Regions from separate parts of the Glutamicibacter sp. HZAU genome, predicted to be linked through region 1. Evidence: riboswitches for the same ligand, from Rfam matches in the RefSeq annotation. Region 1 holds a riboswitch; the other holds the start of a gene.
What was found. A riboswitch is a leader RNA that binds a small molecule or an ion and turns the genes downstream of it on or off. The one in region 1 is predicted to bind S-adenosylmethionine.

Region 1 (7,864 bases):
ATACGCATCCAGGCGTGGCGAGCCGTCTGCGGAGACACCGAAGAATTGGGTCAGCAAACCGGTAGGCGAGGTCATCATGCCCCAGCTGATCGCGAAGAAAAGCGTCGGTATGGCAAAAATGGTGACCATGACGGGGGTGATGGCCTTGCCGGCAGGAGTCTTGGTCCGCATGGAAATCCAAGCAAAGATGAATCCGCCAATGATGCCAATGGACTGCACCGCAACGGCATAGATGACCGAGGCCCACAGGGTCTCCCATGTCGCGGGATCACCGTAGGCATCGACGATGCCGGCGAGGCCGAACGAGCCTTCGGTGCCCGGTTGTCCGCTGCGGAAAGTGCCGTAAATGAGCATTGCCAGCGGATAACCGAAGAAAGCGCAGATAAACAAGAGAAAGAGGGCTAGCAATGCCCCGGACGACCTGATTTTTCTCACAACTTCTACTCCCCATGTCTTCTATCCGGGCAAGCGCAACAAATATCCGAGATGCTGTTTGGCCGAAAGCTTATAAACATATTGCGTGTGATCTAATGCACTGTCAAGCAATAAATGTATTTTCTGACTTGGAAAATTTTTTAGCTTTACCGCGGCGCATCAGTTCCCTTGGCTGGTGATGGCGATCACATGGCTGTGACTGCGGGTGGTTTATTGATGATGCTTCGAGTAACTGTTGCTGTCAGCCCGGAACCTTGATTGCTTGTGTGCGCTTATGTTTCATGTTTGTGCACTCCCTAGCCGATAGGATGAGCTCATGAGCGAAAAGGAGCAACCGCGGCTGGCCAGCGCATTGGCGCAGAAAGTTGTCGACACGATTGCTCCGACCATCAACCGCAACGTGAACATCATGAATGCTCACGGGGTCATCATCGCTTCGACCGATGCCGCGCGAATCGGCACCCACCACGACGGCAGCGCCGAGGCAATCAGTCGCAACGCCATCATCCGGGTCAGCCAGGCTGACGGTTCCGCGGGAACCCTGCCAGGGGTCAATGTCCCTCTGACGCTGAACGGCCAGCTGTGCGGAGTTGTTGGCGTGACCGGTGCTCCGCATGAGGTGGAGCCGCTGGCCGGCCTGATTGCCTTGACGGTGCAATTGCTCTTCGCCCAGGACTACGAGCACTCGCGCAGTGCGCGCCGCGAGACCGAGGCCCGAGACATCATTTCTGCGCTGATCGCAGGCCGCGTTGCCCCCGAAGTCATCGACCGCTCGCTGGCGGCCCACGGCTTGCGCGGGCCCAAGTGCATCGAAGCATGGCTCCCGCGAAGCGTCGAGGATCCTTTGCTCGAAGAACCGGCCAAGGAACACCATCGCACGTCTTGGATCAGCCTTTCCGGTGCGTACTGGAGGCTACGCGCCACCCACGAGCCCGCTTTCGCTGAAGAGCGCATGGATGAGGAGCGTTTCCTCGTCTCCATGCCGGTGGAAACGGCAGCGGACCTCATGGCTGAAACCGAGGCGCTGCGGGCGCTGCTGGGCTATCCGCCACTCGTGCCGCGCTACGCCCAACGCCGAATGTGGAGCCGGGAAATTGCCGTGGCTATCGCCCGCACCCCAGCGCGCAGCCTGGAACATGCGGCTGCCCCGGCGCAACAGCTCAATGAGGAACAGGCCAAAACCCTCTTGGTGGTGTCGACGGCTGCATCGATGAGCCAGGCTGCCACGGATCTGCATATTCACCGCAACACCTTGGTGCAACGGCTTGAGCGGATCAGCCAGATCAGTGGTGTGGACATTCGGCAGTCCAGCGAGTCCCTGAAACTCCAGCATGCGATTTACGCGCGAGTGGCCTTGGGGCAGCTGCATATTTTCTAGGACCCGGGAACGGGGGTGCGGGTGACAGTTGTGGCAGTAGCGGGATATTTGCACACATTTACCCCGACCAGAATCAGGCAAATATGGTCGTGTGCCCATAGGCATCCGGGGCAGCTTTTCCTAATATTGGCAGGATGATCGATCTTTGCGCCCGAATTCCGTGGCGGCACGGAGGCATCTAGCCCAACGGGCAAAGCCTTGAGCAGCTTTGCCGACAGAGCTGGTCCGCCGATTCTGCCGCCGTGGGCCAGGCGCAGAGCACTACCGTTATTGGCAAAGGAGCCAACCCGCCGTGTATGAACTGCTTGTTCTGCTGATCCTTGTCGTGGCCATCGTGATGGTCACGGCACGCTTGAAGATCAGCCCATTCCTCGCCCTCATTGGCGCCGCCATCTTGGCCGCTTTCGCCTACCGGATTCCGTTGGCCGATGTGGCCTCGACGGTCACCACGGCCTTCGGCAGCACCATGGGCAACATCGGTCTGGTGATCCTGTTCGGAACAATGATTGGCGTCATCCTGGAGAAATCCGGCGCCGCGATCTCCATGGCAGATGCGCTGATCAAGGTGCTGGGCACGCGGTTCCCCAACCTGACGCTCTCAATCATCGGCTACATCGTTTCCATTCCCGTCTTCTGCGACTCCGGGTACGTGGTGCTCAACTCGCTGCGCAAAGCCATCACCCTGCGCACCGGAGTTTCCGCGCTGGCGACATCCATCGCATTGATGACCGGCCTGTACGCAACCCACACCATGGTGCCTCCGACTCCGGGACCGCTGGCCGCAGCCGAGAGCATCGGCGTTGCCGACAACCTGGGCCTGATCATCGCAGTCGGCTTGCCAGTTGCCGCCATCTCGGCGCTGGCCGGCTTGGCCTACGCCAGCCGTTTCAACAAGTCCAAGTGGACTCCGCTGCCCAGTGAAGGCGAAGACGACCTCTCCGAACTCGACTACGAGCAGCTGCGCGCAAGCTTCGGCAAATTGCCCCACCCGGCGTTGGCCTTCATGCCGATCCTGGTTCCGCTCGTGCTGATCTGCGCCGCCTCCATTGCGAAGCTGCCTTCGCTCCCGTTCGGCGAGGGCATCGCCCTGGAAATCCTTTCCTTCATCGGTACTCCGGTGATCGCGCTGATTTTCGGCTTGATCTCCTCAACCTTCCTGCTCAGCGGCGACAGCAAGCTGTCGGTCTTCAACGAGCAGATGCATGAAGCCGTGCGCACCGCTGCCCCGATCTTGCTGATCACCGGCGCCGGTGCCGGTTTCGGCGCGGTGCTGGCGGCCTCGGATCTGACCACAATTCTTTCGGATTCGCTCAGCGGCCTGGGCTTGGGCCTGGCGGTGCCGTTCCTGATCGCCGCTGCGCTGAAGTCCGCGCAGGGTTCCTCCACCGTGTCCATGGTGACCACCTCCGCGCTGGTCGCGCCGATGCTCGGCTCCTTGGGCCTGGGCTCGGAACTGGGCATGGTGCTCACGGTACTGGCCGTCGGTGCCGGTGCGATGGTTGTCTCGCACGCCAACGACTCGTACTTCTGGGTCGTTTCGCAGCTCAGCCGCATTCCGGTAATTACCGCATACAAGACCTTGAGCGTGGCGACCGCCATCCAGGGTACCGCCGCCTTCCTGACGGTACTGCTCCTGGGAGCCGTACTGCTGTAGCAGGATGCTGGCCAAGTAAACAACGGATCGCACCATCTGCCGATGGTGCGATCCGTTTCTTTATGCGGCCGCAGACTGGCCGGGCTATGCCGGCTAGACGCCTCGCGCGGCCCTGTTCGCTTTTGCGGCCGAGATCATCAGCAACGTGATGACGGCGAGATAGCCGGCCCCGGTTGTGGCGAAGGCGAAACCGAACTGGCCCAGCACGCAGAGAATCGTTGCACCGGCCAGCATGGCCCAGCCGGCCCAGGTAGCCGCGGCCATCAGCGGCGCAGCCCGCCGATGCCCTGCCAGCCAGGCCTCGTCGCTGGCCAAGGTATGGCGCGTCTTGATGCCGATGGACGCATTGCGCGCGAGCTTTCCATCCCGGGCCATGGGTGCGAGGAACGCTGGCACCACAGTGATGCCCATCAACCCGAGCATGAAGGGGATGACGCCTGCTGGATCCACGTTCCACCTGTTCTGACTATTCGCCGTGAACAGCCATCCTATTCGGAGGCAGAGCAGTTCCCGAGTTCAGATTTCGTCATGCAAGTGTCATACGAAGGCCGCGCTGCCATCGATCAGGCAGGCAGGAGGCTCGAAGATGACGTATTTTGTCCTGCCGTTCCCTCGTATGACAGTGCCCTTCCAAGACTGCTGCCGGCAGTGGTTGACTCGGAGCACAACCCATCCAGAGCGGCTGAGAGACCTGGCTCCGCGACGCCGCAGTAAGCCTGCATCCGGCAGGTAGTGCTAACGCCAGGATCGATGGAATCGCAGGGATCCTGCGTCCTTCGGAACCTGCAACGCAAGGGAGAAGAAGATGACCGTACAAAGCACTGGACTACGCCGAGTTCCCTACTACGGGAACGCCAGCGAAACCGAGCTGGAACAGTGGCGCGCAGTTGCCCAACAGGTGGGAGGCACGCTCGCCAAGGACGCCCTGGAACGCGACCGCAAGAACCAGCAGCCATTCGCCGAAGTGCAGCTGCTGCGCGAGGCCGGCTTGCTGAACCTCCTGGTGCCTGCGGAATACGGCGGAGCAGGAGCCCACTGGGAAACCGCCTTCGAGGTGGTCCGCATCCTGGCCGCGGCCGATGGCTCCATCGCGCAACTACTGGCCTACCACTACATCAATCAGTCCAGCATTGCCTTCTATGCTCCGGCGGAGGCGCAAGGCAAGTGGTGGCTACGCACCGTGGAAGGCGGCTGGCTCTGGGGCGATTCGGTTAATCCGGTTGACCCGGATCTGACGCTGAGCGTCGAAGGGGATGGGTACCGGCTGAACGGGGCCAAGCGGTTCTCCACCGGTTCCGGTGTTGGCGAGGTCATCGTCATCAACGCACTGGTCCAGGGCGGGGAATACGACGGGCAGATTCTCGCCTTCGTGCTGCCGCGCGACATCGAAGGACTGGAAATCGTTGACGACTGGGACTACCTGGGCCAGCGGCTCAGCGCCTCGAACTCGCTGAAGTACCACAACGTCAGGCTTGAAGCCGAGGACTTGCTCGGTTTCGTCACCGACGAACCAGTGTCCACCTTGCTCACCCCGGGGATCCAGCTGGCATTCGCCAACTTCTACCTGGGCATCGCCGAAGGAGCGCTGCAGCGCGGCAAGCAGATCCTGCTGGGCCGCAAGAATGCCTGGCTGTTCTCGCAGGCCGACACCTACGCCCAAGACCCGATTTTCCAGCGCACCGTCGGGGAGCTCAAGGCCCGCACCGCCGCAGTGGCTGCACTGACCGAGAAACTCGGCCGGAAATTCGATGCGCTGCTGTCCAAGGCCGGGGACGTCACCCAGCCCGAGCGGGCCGCGCTGGCAGTGGAAATCGCCGAAGCCAAGGTGGTCTCCACCGAGGTGGGCGTCGAGGTGGCGAACCGGATCTTCGAAGTGACCGGATCATCCTCGACCGCGAGCTCGGTGGGCCTGGATTTGTATTGGCGCAACGTGCGTACCCACTCGCTGCATGACCCGGTGGACTACAAGAAGATCGAGGTCGGCGCGTACTTCCTGCGCGGAGAATCCCAGCCGCTCTCGCTCTACACCTAGAATTTCGAACGGATTGGATTCAACGATGACTGTACTTGCAACTGGCACTCGGCTTGCAGGGCTCAAAGCCCGTTTTGCCCCGCTCTTCGCGGACATCGCGCAGGGCGCTGCCGAACGCGACCGCACCGGAGAATTGCCCTACCAAGCGGTGGCCGACCTGGCGGCCGCCGGCTTCGGCGCCGTCCGGGTTCCGGAATCGCACGGCGGGGCCGGGGCGACCCTGCCTGAGCTCTTCGAGCTGTTCGTGGATCTTGCGGCCGCTGATTCCAATATCGCCCAGGCGCTGCGCGCGCACTTCGCCTTCGTCGAGGATCGGCTGGTGGCCGCCGAAGGCCCGGGGCGCGACAAGTGGCTGGCCCGCTTCGCCGCCGGAGAACTGGTGGGCAACTCGTGGACCGAGGTTGGAACCGTGAAGGTCGGGGACGTGATCACCAAGGTCACCCCGGACGGCGAGGGCGGCTTCAAGATCAATGGAACCAAGTACTATTCCACCGGCTCAATTTTCGCTGACTGGCTGGACACCTATGCCGAGCGCACCGACACCGGCAAGCGCGTGATCGCCGCGGTCAACCGCCACCAGCCCGGTGTCGAGCTGGCCGATGACTGGGATGGCTTCGGCCAGCGCACCACGGGTACCGGAACCTCCACCTTCACCGATGCGGTGGTGGCCGAGGAGGACCTGATCGACTTCGATACCCGTTTCAAGTACCAGACCGCGTTCTACCAGCAGGTGCTGCTGGCGGTCCTGGCCGGCTCCGCCAAAGCGGCAGAACGGGACTTCGCCGCCGAGCTGAAGGCGCGCAAGCGGACCTTCAGCCATGCCGCAGCCAATGTGGCGGCCGAAGACCCGCAGCTGCTGCAGGTGATCGGCGAGGTCTCCGCTGCATCCTTCGCCGCCGCGGCAACGGTTCAACGCGTTTCGGTGGCGTTGCAGGGAGCCTACGAAACAGCGCTGGCGCTGCACACCGGCCAGGCGAGCGCAGAAGAGGACGAAGCGGCCAATGATGCGGCCGAGTTGGCCAGCGCGCAGGCGCAGGTGGTGCTGACCCCGCTGGTGCTCAATGCCATCACCCATGCCTTCGATGCGCTGGCTGCCAGCGCGACGAGCGTTTCCAAGAACCTTGATCGGCACTGGCGCAATGCCCGGACCGCTGGCAACCACAATCCCTGGGTCTTCAAGGCGCGGTTGATCGGCGACCTGGCGGTCAACGGCACCGAGCTTCCACGCGTGTGGGCGATCGGCGCCTCGAAGTAGCTTCCATTTCCGTAGCAGGCCCAGCATTCTTTGCCGATGCTGGGCCTGTTGTTTTGCGCCTGCAGAATCGCCCGCTGGCTAGACTGTGTGGGTGATCAATTACACCCTGCGCCAGCTGCAGTATTTCGTCGCCGTCGCAGAACTGGGGTCCATTTCGGCTGCAGCGAAGCAGTGCCATATTTCCCGGGCCGCCATGTCGCAGTCGATGGACGAGCTGGAGCGCGCCGTCGGCTCCCAGCTGCTGGTGCGACGCCGGGCGCGCGGGGTGGTGCTCACCGCTGTCGGCACCGACTTCCTGCTGGATTCGCGGGCGCTGGTGCGCCATGCCGAAGAGGTGCAGGACCTGATCGTCGAGCGCCAGACCAAGCTCTCGGGCCCGCTGGTGATCGGCTGCTATTCCTCGCTGGCAGCGTTCTGGATCCCGGTGATCTGCGAACGCTTCACCAATGTCCACCCGGACCTGCAGGTGACCTTGGTGGAAGGCGATGGCGCCGAGCTGCAAGAACGCATGCTCAAGGGCCACCTGGATGCGGTGCTCACCCATACCCGCCACCTGCTGTCGCAGGTATCCTGGCGCCGCGTAATGTCGGGCCGCCCGTATGTGCTGGTGGGCGGCAACCACCGGCTGGCGGACCGAACCTCTGTTGCGCTCGCCGAGCTGGCCGATGACGATTTCGTTTCACTGGATATTCCCACGGTGCGCGATAACCAGCTGGTGAACCTGCGCATGTCGGGCCTTGATCCGAAGGTGCGCTGGAGTTCGCAGAGCTTCGAGGCGGTGCGCGGGATGGTGGCCCGGGGTCTGGGCTACACCGTGCTGGTGCAGCGTCCGCCGGTCAACCTGAGCTACGACGGGTTGCCGCTGTCGGCGCTGGAGATCGAAGGCGAGGTCGGGGTCAGCGACATCTGCGTGGCCTATACCGCCTCGGAACGCCTGAGCCTGCGGCTGCGCGCGTTCCTGGATTTCTGCGAGGAAACCGGGGCAGAGAAAGAACGCGGGGCCGGCTGTAACCCGTAGGTTCCAACCGGCCCCGCGCTCCAACCAGCCGGGAGGCTAGTGGCTCATTTCCTCGGCTTCGAGGTCCGCGTCGCGGCCTTCCTTGATGCCGT
Region 2 (7,864 bases), on a different contig from region 1:
CAGCTGGCTCAGCTCGTAGGTGCGCTTGCCGACGGCAACTGCGCGGTCCTTCAGCTCGGGCTTGCCCAGGCGCTCGGCCAGATAGGGGTGCTGGTGCTTGACCGAAGCGACGCAGGAACCCGAGGGGGCGACCGCGACGTCATAGTCTTCGGTGTCGAAGGCGTTGATGTGGTTTTCGACGACGGGCAGCGCTTCAGGCATATAGCCGGAATTCATATGCATTTGCCCACAGCAGGCTTGCGCCTTCGGGAAAATGACTTCATGGCCCAAGCGTTCCAGGATTTTCACGGTCGACTTGGCGGTTTCCGGATACATAGCATCCACAATGCACGTGGCAAAGAGAGCAATTCGCATAATAAATGACTCTTTCAGGGTGTGGTCAGACCATACTATTCCACTTGCTTCTCAATAGTCAAGACTTGTTGTGATGGCTCTCACCTTGTACTCTTGGTGGTCGGACCACATATGGTCAGACCATCTAGAGTAAGGACGCCCACACCGTGTTTACACCCTCCACGGATCCAATTGCGGGGAGCATCGCTGTCTCAGCGCTCGTCGCGCTGATACCGCTTCTAGCCTTCTTCGTGCTCCTCGCGGTGATCAAGGTCAAGGCCCACTGGGCCGGCCTCGGCTCGCTCGCCGTTGCCATCATCGTTGCGATCTTCGGCTGGAGCATGCCGGTTGGATTGGCATTGAACTCCGGACTGATGGGCATGGTCTTCGGCGCCTTCCCGATCGTCTGGATCGTTGTCATGGCGATCTTCCTCTACCAGGTCACCGTCAAGTCCGGCCGCTTCGAAGATCTCCGTCGTGTATTCGACGTCATCGGCGGCGGTGACGTGCGCATCCAGGCCGTGCTGATCGCCTTCTGCTTCGGCGGCCTGCTTGAAGCGCTGGCCGGATTCGGCGCACCGGTGGCGATTACCGCCACCATGCTGCTGGCACTGGGCCTGTCCCCGCTTCGCGCTGCCTGCGCCGTGCTGATCGCCAACACCGCTCCGGTTGCCTTCGGCGCCGTGGCCATCCCGATCACCACCGCCGGCGCGCTGACCGGCATCCCGGCTGCCGACATCGGCGCCATCGTCGGCCACCAGTCCCCGCTGCTGGCACTGTTCGTCCCGTCGATCCTGGTGCTGATCCTCGATGGCTGGCGCGGCATGCGCCAGACCCTGCCGGCAACGCTGACCATCGGCATTTCCTTCGGTGTCGCGCAGTGGCTGTGCTCCACCTACTTCTCCTACGAGCTGACCGATATCGTCGCCTCGCTGATCGGCCTGGCCGCGGCAGTGATCCTGCTTCGCTTCTGGACCCCGAAGGGCGCCGACGAAGCACGCCAGCGCGTGCTGACCGCTGAAGCAGCCGCAGTTCCGCACGAGTCGAACACCAAGCTGCACGCAGGCAACACCTGGATGGCTCTGTTCCCATACCTGCTGGTTATCGTCATCTTCGGCGTGGCCAAGCTGTGGAAGCTGGGCGTGGACATTCCTGCATGGCTGGCAAGCACCGACATCAAGTTCGGCTGGCCAGGCCTGGACGGCAAGATCCTGAACGCCGAAGGCGAAGCGGTCACCTCCACCATCTACAACTTCCAGTGGCTGTCCTCCCCGGGCACCCTGCTGCTGATCACCGGCCTGATCGTGGCCCTGGTCTACGCAAAGAACGACGGCAACGGCAAGTACGCCATGACCTTCGGCGAAGGTGCTGCCGAAATCGGCAAGACCATCTACAACATGCGCTGGGCTGCGCTGACCATCCTGTCGGTCCTCGGCCTGGCATACGTGATGAACCTTTCGGGCCAGACCATCACCATCGGCACTTGGCTGGCCGGCACCGGCGCGTTCTTCGCCTTCCTCTCACCAATCCTGGGCTGGATCGGCACCGCGGTGACCGGCTCGGACACCTCGGCCAACGCGCTGTTCGCCAAGCTGCAGCAGACCGCCGGCGTCAATGCCGGCATCGACCCGAACCTGCTGGTTGCCGCCAACACCTCCGGCGGCGTGGTCGGCAAGCTGATCTCCCCGCAGAACCTGGCCATCGCCGCCACCTCGGTGAAGATGGAAGGCCAGGAATCGGTGATCCTGAAGAAGGTTGCCGGCTGGTCCGTAGGCATGCTGCTGGTGCTGTGCTGCTTGGTCTACCTGCAGTCCACCCCGGTGCTGTCCTGGATGCTGCCATAGCCCTGACCGGCTAAAATAGATCCGATGTCAATGAACCCAGCTCCGCGTGCATACCAGATCGTTCTCCAGGCAATTGAAGAAGATCTGCGCAGGGAGAAGCTATCCGTAGGAGACCAGCTTCCCGGCGAGCGTGCGCTCGCGGAGCGGCATGGGATTTCGCGGGCTTCGGTCCGCGATGCCATCCGCATCCTCGATGTCATGGGCATTATCAAGACTTCTACCGGCTCCGGGCCGAACTCCGGAGCGGTGATCATCTCCAACCCCTCGGCCGGCATCTCGCAAGCATTGCGGCTGCACCTGGCGGCCAAGGGGATCAACGTCCGCGAGATCGTCGAGTCGCGCATCCTGCTGGAAACCTGGGCCGCGCAAATGAACCCCCGCGACCCGGTCTACGCCCAGCAGGTCATCGACCGCACCGCGGTGCTGATCATGCGCATGGACGACCCGCAGCTTTCCCGCGAGTCCTTCCACCGCATCGATGCCGAGTTCCATGTGCTCCTGGCCTCCATGGCCGGCAACGCCGTGGTGGAATCGATGATGGAATCGCTGCGCAACTCGATCAGCGACTACGTCTCCGACTCAGTGCCCAGCGACGAGGCCTGGCAGCCGGTGGTGCGCGTGCTGCGCCGCCAGCACAAGGCCATCCACCACGCCTTCGCGACGAACCAGCGCGAACGGGCAGCCCAGCTGCTCGAAGAGCACATCAACTGGTTCTACTCGCAGACCCGCTAGCGCCAACATCTAAACTTCGACCGTATAAGTCGGACTTTATTGCCCCTCGACCCTTATATATCTGATATATTCTGGGACAGCGACGGGGCTACTTTTTCGGATGCAACAGCAGGTTCATATCGCAGGTCAGTTCCCGTCGATTTACCATCGAAACTTCTTGCGAGGGAATTCATGAGCCAACTTTTTGACCTGTCCGGACGACTGGCCTTGGTCACCGGGTCCTCCCGCGGCATTGGCCGCGAACTTGCTAAAGCACTGGCCGATGCCGGTGCCACCATCATCCTGCACGGCCGAGATGCGCAAAGGCTTGACAAAACGGCCGCCGAATTCGCCGCCTGCTACGGCGCAGAAAGAATCCATAGCGTCTGCTTCGATGTCACCGATGACGCCACTGTGCGCGAGAATATCGCCGCCATCGAAAAGACCATCGGCCCCATCCGCATCCTGGTGAACAACGCAGGCATCCAGCACCGCGTGCCCATGCTGGAACTGGAAGTCGCCGACTGGCAGCGCGTGATCGATACCAACCTCACCAGCGCCTTCTTAGTAGGCCGAGAAGTCGCACGTGGCATGGTAGAACGCGGCGAAGGCAAGATCATCAACATCTGTTCGGTGCAAACCGACCTGGCCCGACCCACCATCTCCGGCTACACCGCGGCCAAGGGCGGACTGCGCAATCTCACCCGCGCCATGACCGCAGAATGGGCCGGAGCAGGACTTCAGATCAACGGCATCGCACCGGGCTATATCCACACCGAAATGACGCAGAATCTGGTGGATGACGAGAAATTCAACTCCTGGATCCTGGGCCGCACCCCGGCTGGCCGTTGGGGAACCGTCGAGGACCTAGCGGGCCCAGCAGTGTGGTTGGCCTCGGGTGGATCGAACTACGTGAACGGGCAAACCATTTTCATCGACGGAGGCATGAGCGTTGTCGTCTAGCGCCCTGTCCAACAGGACCTTGGCCGTCGTGGCGCACGCGGCCGGGGACCTGCGCATCGAGCAGATCGAGCTGCCAGCACCGGCAGCAAATGAGGCACGCGTAGCCATCGCCTACGGAGGCATCTGCGGATCGGACCTGCACTACTGGAGCCACGGAGCCGCTGGGGAATCCATCCTCAAGGCCCCGATGGTTCTGGGGCACGAGATCGTCGGCACCGTCATCCAGGCTGCCGCCGACGGCAGCGGTCCGCCAGCCGGAACCAAAGTTGCGGTGCACCCTGCAACACCAGGGGAGACCGGGGAACCTTATCCGGAGGCCTGCCCGAACCTTTCACCGGGATGCACCTACCTGGGCTCGGCTGCCCGCTACCCGCATACCGAGGGCGCCTTTGCGCGCGAGGTGAATCTGCCCTCCCGGATGCTTCGCGAACTGCCTGCCGGACTGTCGCTGCGCGACGCTGCGCTGGCCGAGCCAGCCGCAGTGGCCTGGCACGCGGTATCGCGAGCCGGCGAGGTTGCCGCCAAGAAGGCGTTGGTCATTGGCGCTGGCCCGATCGGAGCGCTGGCCGTGGCCGTGCTCAAGCGTGCCGGAGCCGAGGAAATCATCGCGGTGGACATGCACGATAAGCCGCTGGAAATTGCCAAGGAACTGGGTGCCACATCCACCTTGCGTGCCGATGACCAGGAGGCGATTGCCAAGGTGAACGCCGATGTGGTGATCGAGGCCAGCGGCAATTACCGCGGATTGGCCTCGGCGGTGCGCGGTGCTGTGCGCGGCGGGCGCGTGGTCATGGTCGGGTTGCTGCCTTCGGGAGAGCAACCTGCACTGATTTCCCTGGCGATTACCCGCGAGCTGGAACTTGCCGGGTCTTTCCGCTTCAACGGCGAAATCGACCAAGTGCTTGCTGCCCTGGCCGATGGCTCATTGCAGATTTCCGCGGCGGTAACCCACGAATTCCCGGTGGCCGAGGGCCTCGAAGCCTTTGAAACAGCCAAGAATTCTTCGAAGTCCGGCAAGGTCTTGCTGAACTTCCTCGGGAAGTAGCCCGCCTTTACCGCAAGTGCGCCGCCGCAGCCCCGAAGCCAGGGCCCGCGGCGGCTACTTGTTTGGTTTAGCGGACGTTAATTGGCCGCTGCAATGCTCACCGCGGTACGCACCGGTACCGGGTTGGCGAACAGATCCAGTACCGGGCAGTGGGCATCCACTGCCTGGCGCAGTTCTTCATAGCGTTCGGCCGATTCCGGGCCGGCGATCTGGATGTCCAGTTCCACCGACGAGAAGCCCGGGCGGATGGACTTGTCAATGCCGAGGAGGCCACGGACATCGAGGTGGCCATTGGCCTGGATCTTCACGTCGTCCACCTGGATGCCAAGGTTTTGGGCATACAAGCGGTAGACCACAACCTGGCAGGAGATCAGCGCGCCGAGCGCATATTCCACCGGGCTGGCGGCCACGTCGTTGCCACCCAGGGCAGCTGGCTCGTCGACCTGGAAAGTGTGCTTCCCGGAGACAATGTTGCTGGCTACCGAATCGAAACCCTCGCCCTGAACGGTAAAGGTCAATTTGGCGCTTTGCGGGGCCGCCGAGATGCGTTCGCCCCAGCCCTTGCCTGCTTCCTGCAGGCGCTGTGCGCGGTCTTCGGATACGGTCAGGGTAGATGCTGCATTAGACATGAGGAATTAATCCCCTTTCTGGCGCAAGGGGCGCCATCGCTTACGCACCTTGGCGTTCAAGATGCGTCGAATCTTCACCTGGGGCACCCCGCACAATGACGCAGGAGGGTTGCCGTCCACTCAGCCAGGGCTCAAAGAGCGGAACTCGTGATTCTGTGGTTCTTTTCTATCGGCTGCGGTGCCAGCGCGTAAAGGGCAGGGGTAACTTTTCGTCATCGGGCAACTTGTCTGGCTGCTCGCTAAGATGGAATCGAGCTCTCGGGCACCCACTGCACGAACAATGAACGGCGAGTATGGAATTCCAGCTGACACTTTCTGCGGCCCAGACCTTGGTGACCGAATCCGAATACAACCTGGGCCAGTTCCTCTGCGATTCCGGAAAAGTGGAGATCGTCCACCGGGACATGAAGCCGGGATATACCCGCATTTCGGCAATGGTGCTGCGCGAATCGGTGATGGCCGAGCTGCAAATCAACCGCGGCAATATCAGCTTCACCAGCTTCTGCAGCAAGCATCCGGGCGTTCAATCCTGCGAGGATGTCGCCGCCTTGCTCATTGAGGTCACCACCGAAGAGGACCAGGGCTTCTTCGTCTCCGACTCCGGGGTGGACCCTTTCGCATGGAAACGCAACAGCAAGCCGCAGTGGGAACGGACCCTTGACCGTCTGCTTCCAGCAATTCCAGATGAGCAACTGATTGACGAGGAACCGCTGGGATTGATCCTGAAAGTGGTCAGCGAACCCCGTTACGGAGGCGAGGACGCGCTGACCTTGCAGGCGCGGCCGGCCCGCCGGGGCACCAAGAGCCCCTGGGTCCAGACTGGAGTCAGCTGGCGCAACGTCGCCTTCGATGAGCGCTTCTCCAAGAAGCAGCGCCGAGCGGTCGTTGAACTGGACCGGCTGCGTGAACGCGTGGAACAGAACACCTACCGGCATTCGTGGGATCCCAAGGACTGGATCTCGCTGATGGATCTGCCTGGCCAGGACCTGCTGGATGCCTTCGAGGCCCTGCGCGACGCCGGAGTGCAGATCGTCAACGGCGGTTCCGCTGCCAAGCTCCCGGTGGAATTCAGTGCGCAACCAGCCATGGCCCACGTGGATGTGCGCCGCACTGAGCAGGGCCTGCGCATGGAAGGCAAGCTGCGCGGCCCGCACGAAGAGCACCACCACCTCCTGCCGATCGGCACGCCGCCGACCCTGCTGGCCTACGCCTCCAGCCCGTTGCCCAAAGCGAAGGAACTCGGCTTCGCGCAGTTCGCAGAACCGGTCAGAAAGGAACTGGCGGCATTCATCGAATCCGGTGCGCACATCATCCCGGATGGAGCCATCGAGCTATTCGAGCGGCAGCACCTGGACCGGCTGCGCTTAATGGCGCCGCTGAAGAGCGAAGATGGAAGCTACCGCATCCCGGTTCCCGCGCGCCCCAGCCTCAAGCTGTCCTTGGAGAGCATCCAAACCCCGCTGACCGTGCGCTATTCCTGGGAGTACTCCACCAAGGGGCCTCGCCAGCAGGCAGTGGAACGGGAAATTGCCGCTTCGGTGCAGGACAAGCTCGGCGAGCTGGGTTCGCTGGGGCAGCTGACCTCATCAGGGATTTTCCCTCCGAAGGAATTCAGCACCTCTGAATCCATCGACTTCCTGGTCCACGCACTGCCGCTGCTGGAAGAGCATCCCGATGTCATTATCGAGGAGCAGAATCGGCTGCCGAAATATCGGATCAGCGATGCCCCCGCGACTGTCAGCGTCGAAGCGGGTGAAAGCACGGGGGACTGGTTCGACCTGTCAGTGGAAGTGCTACTCGGCGAGATCAAGGTGCCGTTCGCGCTGCTGCTCGAAGCACTGACCAAGCAAGATGAATACCTCATCCTCGATGACCTGACGGTGATCCCGATTGATGGTGCGGACTTTGCCCAGCTGCGCCAGCTGATCACCGAAGCAGGGGAGCTGGGCACGGTGCAGGGCGATACGATTCGCATCCACAAGTTGAGCATCGACTGGTGGCAGGAACTGGTGGATCTGGGAATTATCGAAGCCCAGCACAACCAGTGGCTGCAGACCATGAAGGCATTGCAAAGCGGCGAAGAGATGAAGCCTGTTGAGCTCTCGGATACCTTCAATGCGCAGTTGCGCCCCTACCAGAGCCACGGCCTGTCCTGGCTGGACTTCTTGCGCACCCACGGCCTGGGCGGAGTCCTCGCCGACGACATGGGTCTGGGCAAAACCGTCCAGCTGCTGGCCTGCCTGGAGCAGGCACGCGTTGAAGATCCCAGCCAGAAGTTCCTGGTGCTTGCCCCTACTTCGGTGGTGGGCAACTGGATCAATGAGGCTCAGCGTTTTGCC

Region 2: linked by a shared signal. The riboswitch ahead of EKH49_RS00780 (OsmC family protein) and the one ahead of EKH49_RS11845 (acyl-CoA dehydrogenase family protein) in region 1 are both predicted to bind S-adenosylmethionine.

What each region holds. Positions count from the first base shown of each region.
Region 1 covers NZ_SCKZ01000006.1:439,729-447,592, forward strand. The annotation lists gene EKH49_RS11825 (ABC transporter permease) at 1-390, opposite strand, end outside; gene EKH49_RS11830 (CdaR family transcriptional regulator) at 752-1,813, shown strand; gene EKH49_RS11835 (GntP family permease) at 2,106-3,467, shown strand; gene EKH49_RS11840 (SdpI family protein) at 3,561-3,917, opposite strand; SAM riboswitch class I at 4,134-4,224, shown strand; gene EKH49_RS11845 (acyl-CoA dehydrogenase family protein) at 4,273-5,499, shown strand; gene EKH49_RS11850 (acyl-CoA dehydrogenase family protein) at 5,525-6,754, shown strand; gene EKH49_RS11855 (LysR family transcriptional regulator) at 6,846-7,772, shown strand; gene EKH49_RS11860 (MFS transporter) at 7,809-7,864, opposite strand, start outside.
Region 2 covers NZ_SCKZ01000001.1:166,963-174,826, reverse strand. The annotation lists gene EKH49_RS00805 ((Fe-S)-binding protein) at 1-354, opposite strand, end outside; gene EKH49_RS00800 (L-lactate permease) at 501-2,177, shown strand; gene EKH49_RS00795 (FadR/GntR family transcriptional regulator) at 2,202-2,909, shown strand; gene EKH49_RS00790 (SDR family oxidoreductase) at 3,081-3,851, shown strand; gene EKH49_RS00785 (L-idonate 5-dehydrogenase) at 3,841-4,896, shown strand; gene EKH49_RS00780 (OsmC family protein) at 4,974-5,525, opposite strand; SAM riboswitch class IV at 5,557-5,678, opposite strand; gene EKH49_RS00775 (DEAD/DEAH box helicase) at 5,819-7,864, shown strand, end outside.